DNA from 2 places in the Sphingomonas sp. MJ1 (PH-R8) genome. Region 1 is predicted to be linked to the other one. Evidence: predicted binding sites of a transcription regulator. Region 1 holds the regulator's gene; the other holds the start of a gene.
The links. The regulator LexA, encoded in region 1, represses DNA repair genes until DNA is damaged. The targets are predictions, from matches to a motif close to GTTCCNCNCTTGTTCT.

Region 1 (4,663 bases):
CCTCGACGTGCTGGTGGAGGTCCATGACTATCCGGAGCTGGAGCGCGCGCTCAAGCTCAAGACGCGGCTGATCGGGGTCAACAACCGCGACCTGCGCGACTTCACCGTGAACTTCGATCGCACCTATGAGCTGGTCGCGCACGCGCCGGAGGGCTGCACCTTCGTGGCCGAAAGCGGGCTGACGGGCCGCGCCGACCTGGACGCGATGGCGGAGCACGGCATCCACTGCTTCCTGATCGGCGAGGCGCTGATGCGGCAGGACGACGTCGAGGCGGCGACCCGCGCCCTGACCCGATGAGCGGCCTCACCCACCTCGACGCGGAAGGCCATGCCCGCATGGTGGACGTGGGCAACAAGGCCGTGACGGCGCGGCAGGCGACCGCCACCGGCCGGATCACCATGTCGGACGAGGCGCTGGCAGCGATCCGCGACGGGCTGGTGAAGAAGGGCGACGTGCTTGCGGTGGCGCGGGTCGCCGGGATCATGGCCGCCAAGCGCACCAGCGACCTGGTGCCGCTGTGCCATCCACTGCCCCTCACCCGCGTGGTGCTGGACCTGACGATCGAGGCGGACGGCATCGCTGCGACCGCGACCTGCGCGACGGACGGCAAGACCGGCGTGGAGATGGAGGCGCTGACCGCCGTATCGGTCGCGCTGCTCACCGTCTATGACATGGCCAAGGCGCTCGACCGCGGCATGGTGATTGACGGCGTGCGCCTGCTCGCCAAATCGGGCGGCAAGTCCGGAGACTGGCAGGCGTGAGCCTGCTGCCGCTCGACGAGGCGCAGGCGCGGGTATTGGGTCTGGCCGCGCCGGTCGCGGTCGAGACCGTGCCAATCCGCGACGCCATCGGCCGCTGGGCAGCCGACGATCTGCCGGCGCTGCGCACCCAGCCCGAGCGCGCGCTGTCGTCGATGGACGGCTACGCGATCCGCTTCGACGACCTGCCGGGGCCGTGGGAGGTCATCGGCGAGTCCGCGGCCGGGCGTCCGTTCGGCGGCCTGGTGGGAGCAGGCCAGGCGGCGCGCATCTTCACGGGGGCCGCGTTGCCCGAGGGCGCCGACACCGTGCTGGTGCAGGAAGAGGCAGCGCGCGAGGGCAGCCGTCTGATGCTGGCGGGCGAAGGACCACCGCGGCGCGGCAGCAGCGTGCGCGCGGCCGGGCTGGATTTCAGCGCAGGCGAGCGGCTGCTGTCGGCGGGCGCGGCGATCACGCCGGCTGCGGCAGCGCTGCTGGCCGTCGGCGGACACGGCATGGTTCCCGTCCGGCGCCAGGTGCGGGTGGCGATCGCGGCCACGGGGGACGAACTCGTGCCACCGGGTTCACCTCCCGACGCCGGGCTCCCGGAGTCCAACGGCGTGCTGCTGGCGGGTCTGCTCGGGAGGTTGCCCGTCGAACGGATCGACCTGGGCATCCTGCCGGACGACCTCTCCGCACTCACTGCCACCTTCGCCGGGGTGGATGCCGATGTGCTGGTGACGACGGGGGGCGCCTCCGTCGGCGACCACGATCTGGTGCGGCCGGCGCTGGAGGCGGCCGGCGCGCGGATCGACTTCTGGCGCATCGCGATGCGGCCGGGCAAGCCGATGATGGCGGGCAGGCTCCGCAACGCCGTCGTGCTGGGGTTGCCGGGCAACCCGGTCTCCGCATTCGTGACGGCAACGCTGTTCCTGCTGCCGCTGGTGCGCACGCTCGCGGGCGCGGCCGATCCGCTGTCGCGGCGGCGCGTGGTGCCGCTCGGCGCGCCGCTGGCCGCGAACGACCGGAGGGCCGATCACCTGCGCGCTCAGCTGCGCGACGGGGTTGCCTTCCCCGCCCCTACGCAGGACAGTTCCATGCTGCGCACGCTCGCCCGGGCAGACTGCCTGATCGTGCGTCCTCCCCATGCGGCCGCGGCAAACGCGGGCGACTCGGTGGAAATCCTGGATATCGGTTGACAGGGGGCGGCTCCGTTTCCTAAAGGTTCCATATCTGTTCCGACGGAGGACCGCATGCTCACGCGCAAGCAGCACGAGCTGATCTGCTTCATCGACGACCGGTTGAAGGAAACCGGCGTATCCCCCTCGTTCGAGGAGATGAAGGAAGCGCTCGACCTCAAGTCGAAGTCGGGCGTGCATCGCCTGATCAGCGCGCTGGAGGAACGCCAGTTCATCCGCCGCCTGCCGAACCGCGCCCGCGCGCTGGAAGTGCTGCGGATGCCGGACCGGCCGGAAACGGCCAAGAAGGCGCCGGCCAAGTCGGCGCCCGCCCGGAGCGCGCCAGTCGCCCCGCCCGCTCCCGCCAACGACGTTATCGAGATCCCGCTGCACGGCCGCATCGCCGCCGGCGTCCCGATCGAGGCGATGGAAGGCCAGCAGATGCTGCCGGTGCCGGCCGCGCTGCTCGGCTCGGGCGAGCATTATGCGCTGGAGGTCGCGGGGGACTCGATGGTCGAGGCGGGCATCCTCGACGGCGACTATGCCTTGGTCCGCCGCACCGATGCGGCGCGGGATGGCGAGATCGTGGTTGCGCTGATCGACGAGAACGAGGCGACGCTGAAGTACTTTCGTCGCGAAGGCGCGATGATCCGCCTCGACCCGGCGAACCGCAGCTATGATCCGCAGCGCTATCGCCCGGATCAGGTGCGGGTGCAGGGGAAGCTTGCCGGGCTGCTGCGCCGCTACTGAGGCGGACGCTCGAATTCCCCTGTGACCGGGTTGCGGCCATTGACGCGTCGCGGCCGGCTCGGGTCCGTCTTCATTGCGCGTTCGGGCGAAGGGGTGATGGCTCTGCAAAGAGCCATAGCGTGCGGCTCGTGGGAGTTGGCTCCGCGAAGCAGGTCGCCCGGCGCACATCATCCTGCCCCGCGGAGGCGGGACCCTCGCCATCGGAGCAGAGGTACGGATACGCCGAGTCCCTGCGTAGGCGGCGGTCCGGGTCCAAGCAGGACAACGACGTGCAGCACCCCAACCTGGGCTTCTGCCTCCGCAGGAGCATGCGTGGCGGGTGCCGTGGGAGAGGCTAGCAACCCCGGCCTTTGTCAGAATGACGAGGCGGAGGTGGATAGCTGGCGCGGTGCGGCGTCAGGGAGACGGGTGGTCCCGGCCGCTCCTTCTGCGCCGCGGCCAGCGATCCGCCACGGGCGCCGTCGTCGGCGGGGTGATCCACGGGTGCTGATCCCCGGGCGCGCGGGCCCGGCGCGCCTCGGGCGGATCGAAGCGGATGGCGATGCCGCCCGTTTGCGCGAGCACCGGTCGGTCTAGCCGCAGCCACCGGGGCGTGCAGCCGCGCGGGAGACGGCGTTCGCTCACGACGATGTCGGCGTCGCGGCATGCGGCGATCAGGTCGCCCACCGGAAGCAAGTAGCCGCTACGGGTGGCGACGACGCGCCAGATGCGGTCGCGAGCGGCAACATCGACGACGCAGACGTCGGCGGTGCAGCGGGCGTTAGGCTGCTCGGCGAGCGGGGGCAGTTCGCCCTCTACACCGCCCCCCTCCCCCAAGGTGTCCCGCACGTAGTCGCCTGCCCGGTCGCGGAGGATCGCCATGCCTCCCTGGGGCGTGCGGATGGCGAGGTGCCGGCCGTCGCTGGTGACGAGCAGGTCCGGCGCGGGCGTCGCGAGCGCCCACAGCGCCCCGGCCACGAACGGCGCCAGCCCCAGCAGCCGCGCGCGCGTGCGCCATAGCGCCAGCCACAGCCCGCCTGCGACCATCAGCCCGAACGCTCCGCCCGGCATCGACGGCAGCGCCGCGACGGAGCCTGGCGCGGCTGCGACCGTCTGCGCGATCCAGAGCAGCAGCGACAGGGCGCGCTCTACCACCCACCAGACCGGCGCTCCCAGGCCGAGGAGATCGAGCAGCAGTGCCAGCGCCTCCGCCGGCATGACGACAAAGGTGGTGAGCGGGATCGCGACGATGTTGGCAAGCGCCCCGTAAAGCCCGGCCTTGTGGAAGTGGAACAGGCCGATCGGCATCAGCACCGCCTCCACCGCGATGCCGGTCAGCAGCAGCGAGCCGAGCCCGCGCAGTAGCCGGCGCGGCAGCCCCTCGTCGCGCGCCTGGAACCAGCGGCGGACTCGCGGGTGTTCGTGGAGCGCGACGATCGCGGTGACGGCGGCAAAGCTCAGCTGGAAGCTGGGACCGGCAAGCGACTCCGGAAGCAGCAACAGCACCAGGAAAGCCCCGGTCGCGACCAGCCGCAGGGTGATCGCCTCCCGGCCCATCGCCAGCGCCGCCAGCACCAGCAGCGCGGCGACGCAGGAGCGGATGGTCGGCACCTCGGCCCCGGACAGCCAGGTATAGCCGATCGCTGCCAGTGCGGCGCCGGACGCCGCCACCAGCGGCAGGCGCACCCGCAGGGCGAGCGCCGGCACCAGCGCCAGCAGGCGGAGCAGCAACAGCATGGTCGCGCCCACCACAGCCGTGACGTGGAGGCCGCTGATCGACAGGAGGTGGGCCAGGCCCGCGCGGCGCATCGCCTCGTCCGCATCCTCGCCAATCGCCCCGCGGTCTCCGGTCACCAGCGCGGCCGCGACTCCGCCCTCGCTGCCGGGCACCTGCTGCTGGATGTGGGCGGCCAGGCGGTTGCGCAGCCCGGCGCCGGGGGTGACCGCCGGCGTCACCACCTCGATTGGCGCGAAGCCGCGGCCCGTCGCACCGACGCGGTCGAACCACGCCACGCGGG
Region 2 (4,663 bases), on a different contig from region 1:
CGCCGCCGGAGACGCCGCCGCGATTGCCACGCGTCCTCCCTGGCGGGCGGCGGTGACCAGCGGCACGGTATCCCTTGCCGCGACAGGACTACCGGGCACTTCCTCCACGCACACCCGCGCGACCAGGTCGCCGAGCGTGCGTCCGGTCTGGAAGAATCGGCCCGCGGCGGCATAGCCCGCGATCGGCTCGCGGCCGTGCGCGTCCGGGTGCGGCCCCTCGCCCGGATATTGCACTGCCGGCATCGCCGCCATCTGCGCCAGCGTCGGCCGGTCCGATCGGGGGAACGCCTGCGGCTGGGCGAGTGCGTGATGGCTGCACCCGCCCTCGTCCGGCGGCATCGCTTTGAACGGATGGTCCATCACCTCCGACCGCCGGCTGAGCTCGCGGAACGGCGGCTGCTGGTGCAGCGGCAGCGCCGCGATCGCCCGTTCCACGGCCTCGGCATCTGCGGCCCAGGCGGCGGATGCGGGCGAGGCGTCGAGCGGGCGGCCCTGGCGATGAACGTCCTTGAAGGGCCGCTCGCCTTTGAAGGGATTGTCGGCGGCTACGCTGGTACGGCCCAGCTCCCGCTGCGGCGGGCGCTGGTGCGTGGGCAGCTGCTCGATCGCAGCCTCCACCTCCGCCCGCGCCCAGCGCGCGCCGGGGCGCCAGCCGCCCTCCTTGGGGACGGAGCACTGGCTGGCGCGTTCGGCCTCGGCCACCCGGCCGATCGCCGCGAAGGCGGAGCCCGTGCGTCCCGCCTCAGGCGGCGCGGCGGTTCGCTCTGCCTGCCGCAGCCGGTCGATCGGCCAGTCGGGCAGGAAGAGCGCAGCGACCCGTTTCATCGCATGCCTCCACGGTCCAGTCGCGGGGCTCGCCGCCCTTCTGGCGGACAAGCGCAAGGTTCCATTGGGCGCGGCCGACGCCGGCCACCGGCAGCGGCGTCGAGGGCGCGGATGCCACCCGCCAGCGCGTCGCTGCGGCCGAGGGCACCGCCAGCGGATCGGCGCCCGCGCGCCCGTGCCGGCGCAGCAGCAGCGCGATGGTGCGCCCGCCCTCCGCCGCCAGCTGCAACCGGCGGGTGGCGGTCATGGAAACGCGCTTGGCCTCGCCGATCACCGCGCCGAGACCCCGGTGGCGCAGCCCCTCCTCCATCAGCTGGAGCAGTTCGGCATCGTCGGCAGCCTCGGCATAGAGCACCCGGTGCGGCCCCAGCCCGACCTGTGCGAGCCCCGGCGCGAACAGGTCTCGGCGGCGCACCACCCACAGCACCGGACCCCAGGCGCGTGCGGCAATTCCCGCCAGGAACAGCGTCGCCGCGCAATCGTCGGCCATGTCCGGTCCGGCGCCTGCCACCTCGTGCAGCGCATCGAGCGCAAGCCCACCTCCGGCCAGCACCTCGTCGAGCGCCGGCACGCCGAACGGCAGCACCTCGCGCCGGCGATAGCGGCCGCATTCGATGGCGCGCAGCTGCGCGCGCAAGGCGTCCAGGACAGGGGCTTGAGCTTGGGTCACGACAACAGCTAGGACTCACGAGGGACTCGATATGTTCCTATTCTGTTCTAATGCGCTCCCGAGTCAACCGCCGATCGCATGACCCTTGCGCGGGCGCCGGCTTGCCATTCCTTTCCCGATGCTTAGGCTCGCCTGCGACCCTTATCGGAGCCCCTGATGACCGCACGCCTGCGCGCCGTTCTGGCCGCGACCACGATCCTCGCCCTTTTCCCTGCAGGAGCCGCCATGGCGCAGACTTCCGCCGCTGCGGCCCCCTCCTCGACTTCCGTCGATGCAACCCCGCTGCTCGCCCCCTGGGGCGGTCCCTATGGTGGCGTGCCGCCCTGGGACAAGGTGACGCCGGCGATGTTCCCCGCCGCCTTCCCGGTCGCCATGGCCGAGCTGCGCCGCGACGTACTCAAGATCCGCGACGACAAGCGCCCGGCGACCTTCCAGACCGTGATCGAGCCGATGGAACTCGCCGGCGACACGATGGACCGCGTCGAGTCGATGTGGGGCGTCTATTCGAGCAACCTCGCTACCAAGGAGGTGCAGGCGATCGACCGCGAGTGGAGCCCCAAGCTCTCCGCCTTCTATGACGAGCTCTATCTCGACCCCAAGCTGTTCGCGCGGGTGAAGGCGGCATACGACGGCCGCGCCAGCCAGAAGCTCGATCCCAAGCAGCTGCGCCTCCTGGAGCGCACCTATCGCAGCTTCGTGCGTCGCGGCGCGCTGCTCACCGATGCGCAACGGGCGCAGGTGTCCCAGCTCAACCAGGCGCTGTCGGTCGCCTACAACAGCTTCAGCGAAAAGGTGCTGGCCGACGAGGAGACCTGGATCGTCGTCGACGATGCCAAGCAACTTGCGGGCCTGCCCGACAGCTTCGTCGCCTCGCTCAAGGCCGCGGCCGACGAACGCAAGCTTCCCGGCAAGTGGGCGATCATCAACACCCGCTCCTCCGTCGCGCCGGTGCTGACCTATGCCACCGACCGGGCGTTGCGCGAAAAGGTGTGGCGCGCCTTCGTCAACCGTGGCGACAACGGCGGCGCCAACGACACCAATGCGACGATCGCCGAGATCCTGAAGCTGCGCCAGCAACGCGCCAAGCTGCTCGGTTTCCAGAACCACGCCTGGTACCGCATGGACGACACCATGGCGGAGACCCCGGCCAACGCCATGTCGCTGATGATGCGCGTGTGGCCGGCCGCGGTCGCGCGCGTCCACCAGGAGGTTGCGGACATGCAGGCGCTCGCCAACCAGGGCGGCACCAAGATCACCATCGAGCCGTGGGACTATCGCTTCTACGCGGAGAAAGTGCGCAAGGCGAAGTACGACCTCGATGAAAGCGAGGTGAAGCCCTACCTCCAGCTCGACAACATCCTCCAGGGTGCGCTCTACGCCGCCGGCCGGCTCTACGACCTCGACTTCCAGGAAAACACCGGCCAAATCCCGGTCTTCGATCCGGCGGTGCGCACCTTTGTCGTCACCGACAAGCGCGACGGGCACAATGTCGGCGTCTTCTACTTCGATGCCTATGCGCGCTCGGGCAAGCGCTCGGGCGCCTGGGCGACGGCCTATCGCCGGCAGCAGGAGTTGGGCGGCCACAAGAACGTGCTGGCGTCCAACAACAACAACTTCGTGAAGGGCGCCCCCGGCCAGCCGACGCTGATCAGCCTGGACGACGCGACCACGCTGTTCCACGAATTCGGCCACGCCATCCACAGCTTCCTGCAGAACGTGAAATATCCGGGGCTCGCCGGCACGCCGCGCGACTTCGTGGAGTATCCCAGCCAGGTGAACGAGAACTGGCTGCTGACCCGCGACGTGCTCGATCGCTATGCCAAGCACTATCAGACGGGCGCACCCATGCCGCAGGCGCTGGTGGACAAGATCGAGAAGTCGTCGACCTTCAACCAGGGCTTCGACACGGTCGAATATCTCTCGTCGGCGATCGTCGACATGAAGCTGCACGACCGCGACACGCCGGTCACCGACGTCGATGCGTTCGAGCGCGAGACGCTGGCCGAGCTGGGGATGCCGAAGGAGATGGTGATGCGGCACCGCCTGCCGCAGTTCAACCACCTCTTCTCGTCCGACGCCTATAGTGCCGGCTACTACAGCTACCTGTGGTCGGAGACGATGGACGCCGATACCTGGGCGGCCTTCACCGAGACCGGCAACGTCTGGGACAAGGCGACCGCGGATCGCTTCCGCAAGGTGCTGCTGTCGACGGGCAACGAGACCGACCGCAAGCAGGCCTATCGCGCGTTCCGCGGCCGCGACCCCGACGTCAACGCCCTGTTCAAGCGCCGCGGCTTCCCGGTGAAGTAAGCGGCTGGAGGTCCACGGCGCCAGCCGGTGCCGCGGACCTCAGCCGGAGGGCTGCTCACGGCCGCCATCGGATTCGTTCCTGGCCTGCCACGGCCAGCGGCCGTCGATCTCCACCTCCAGCGAGAAGCTGAGGAAGGTGCGGATCAGGACGATGCCGGCGAGCACCGCCAGGCTTTCGAGCGTCGGCTCGATCGCCACCGTGTTGATGATGTCGGCGGCGACCAGCAGCTCCAGCCCCAGCAGGATCGAGCGGCCCAGGTTGGATCGCAGCCGCTTGTAGGCGGCGCCTGCCGGGCATCGCCGCAGATCGCGGACATAGCGCACGCCGGACACGGCGGCGCCGAGCAGCAGCACCGTGACACCGATGACCTCCACCGCGCGCGTGACGCCGTGGATGGCCGAAAGCAGCAGGGACTCGTCGATCATTTCCGGTCAACCGCCGGGCAGGACCGGCGTTCCGGCCAAGCGATCAGGCGACCAGCCGCGCCACCTCTTCGAAATCCCCGGCGATGTCGTGCACGCCGATGCCGCGCAGCACGTCCGCATGGCCGATGCCGCAATGCTGGCCGGCGCACAGGCCGATGACGTGCGCACCCGATGCCACCGCACCGGTTGCGCCCACCGGCGAATCCTCCAGGATTACGCAGCGTTCGATCGGCACGCCGAGCGCCTTGGCCGCATAGAGGTACAGGTCCGGCGCCGGCTTGCCGCGGGTGACGTGCTCGCGCCCGCTGAACACCTTTTCGCCGAACGCGTCGCGCAGGCCCAGATGGTCGAGATGCGCGGTGATCCAGCGCGTCGAACTCGACGAGGCGATCGCGCGCGGCAGTTCGCGCGGCAGCGATCGGACAAAGGCGA

Region 2: VPH46_RS04235 (ImuA family protein) is a predicted target of LexA. The motif match lies at 1,529-1,544, and genes of this name have one in related genera.

The regions. Positions count from the first base shown of each region.
Region 1 covers NZ_JBBEFX010000004.1:75,316-79,978, forward strand. Annotated here, with positions in the region: gene trpC (indole-3-glycerol phosphate synthase TrpC) at 1-298, shown strand, start outside; gene moaC (cyclic pyranopterin monophosphate synthase MoaC) at 295-762, shown strand; gene VPH46_RS04915 (molybdopterin molybdotransferase MoeA) at 759-1,937, shown strand; gene lexA (transcriptional repressor LexA) at 1,992-2,666, shown strand; gene VPH46_RS04925 (ComEC/Rec2 family competence protein) at 3,063-4,663, opposite strand, start outside.
Region 2 covers NZ_JBBEFX010000003.1:216,802-221,464, reverse strand. Annotated here, with positions in the region: gene VPH46_RS04240 (Y-family DNA polymerase) at 1-825, opposite strand, end outside; gene VPH46_RS04235 (ImuA family protein) at 743-1,462, opposite strand; gene VPH46_RS04230 (M3 family metallopeptidase) at 1,652-3,805, shown strand; gene VPH46_RS04225 (DUF1622 domain-containing protein) at 3,845-4,231, opposite strand; gene VPH46_RS04220 (HAD family hydrolase) at 4,275-4,663, opposite strand, start outside.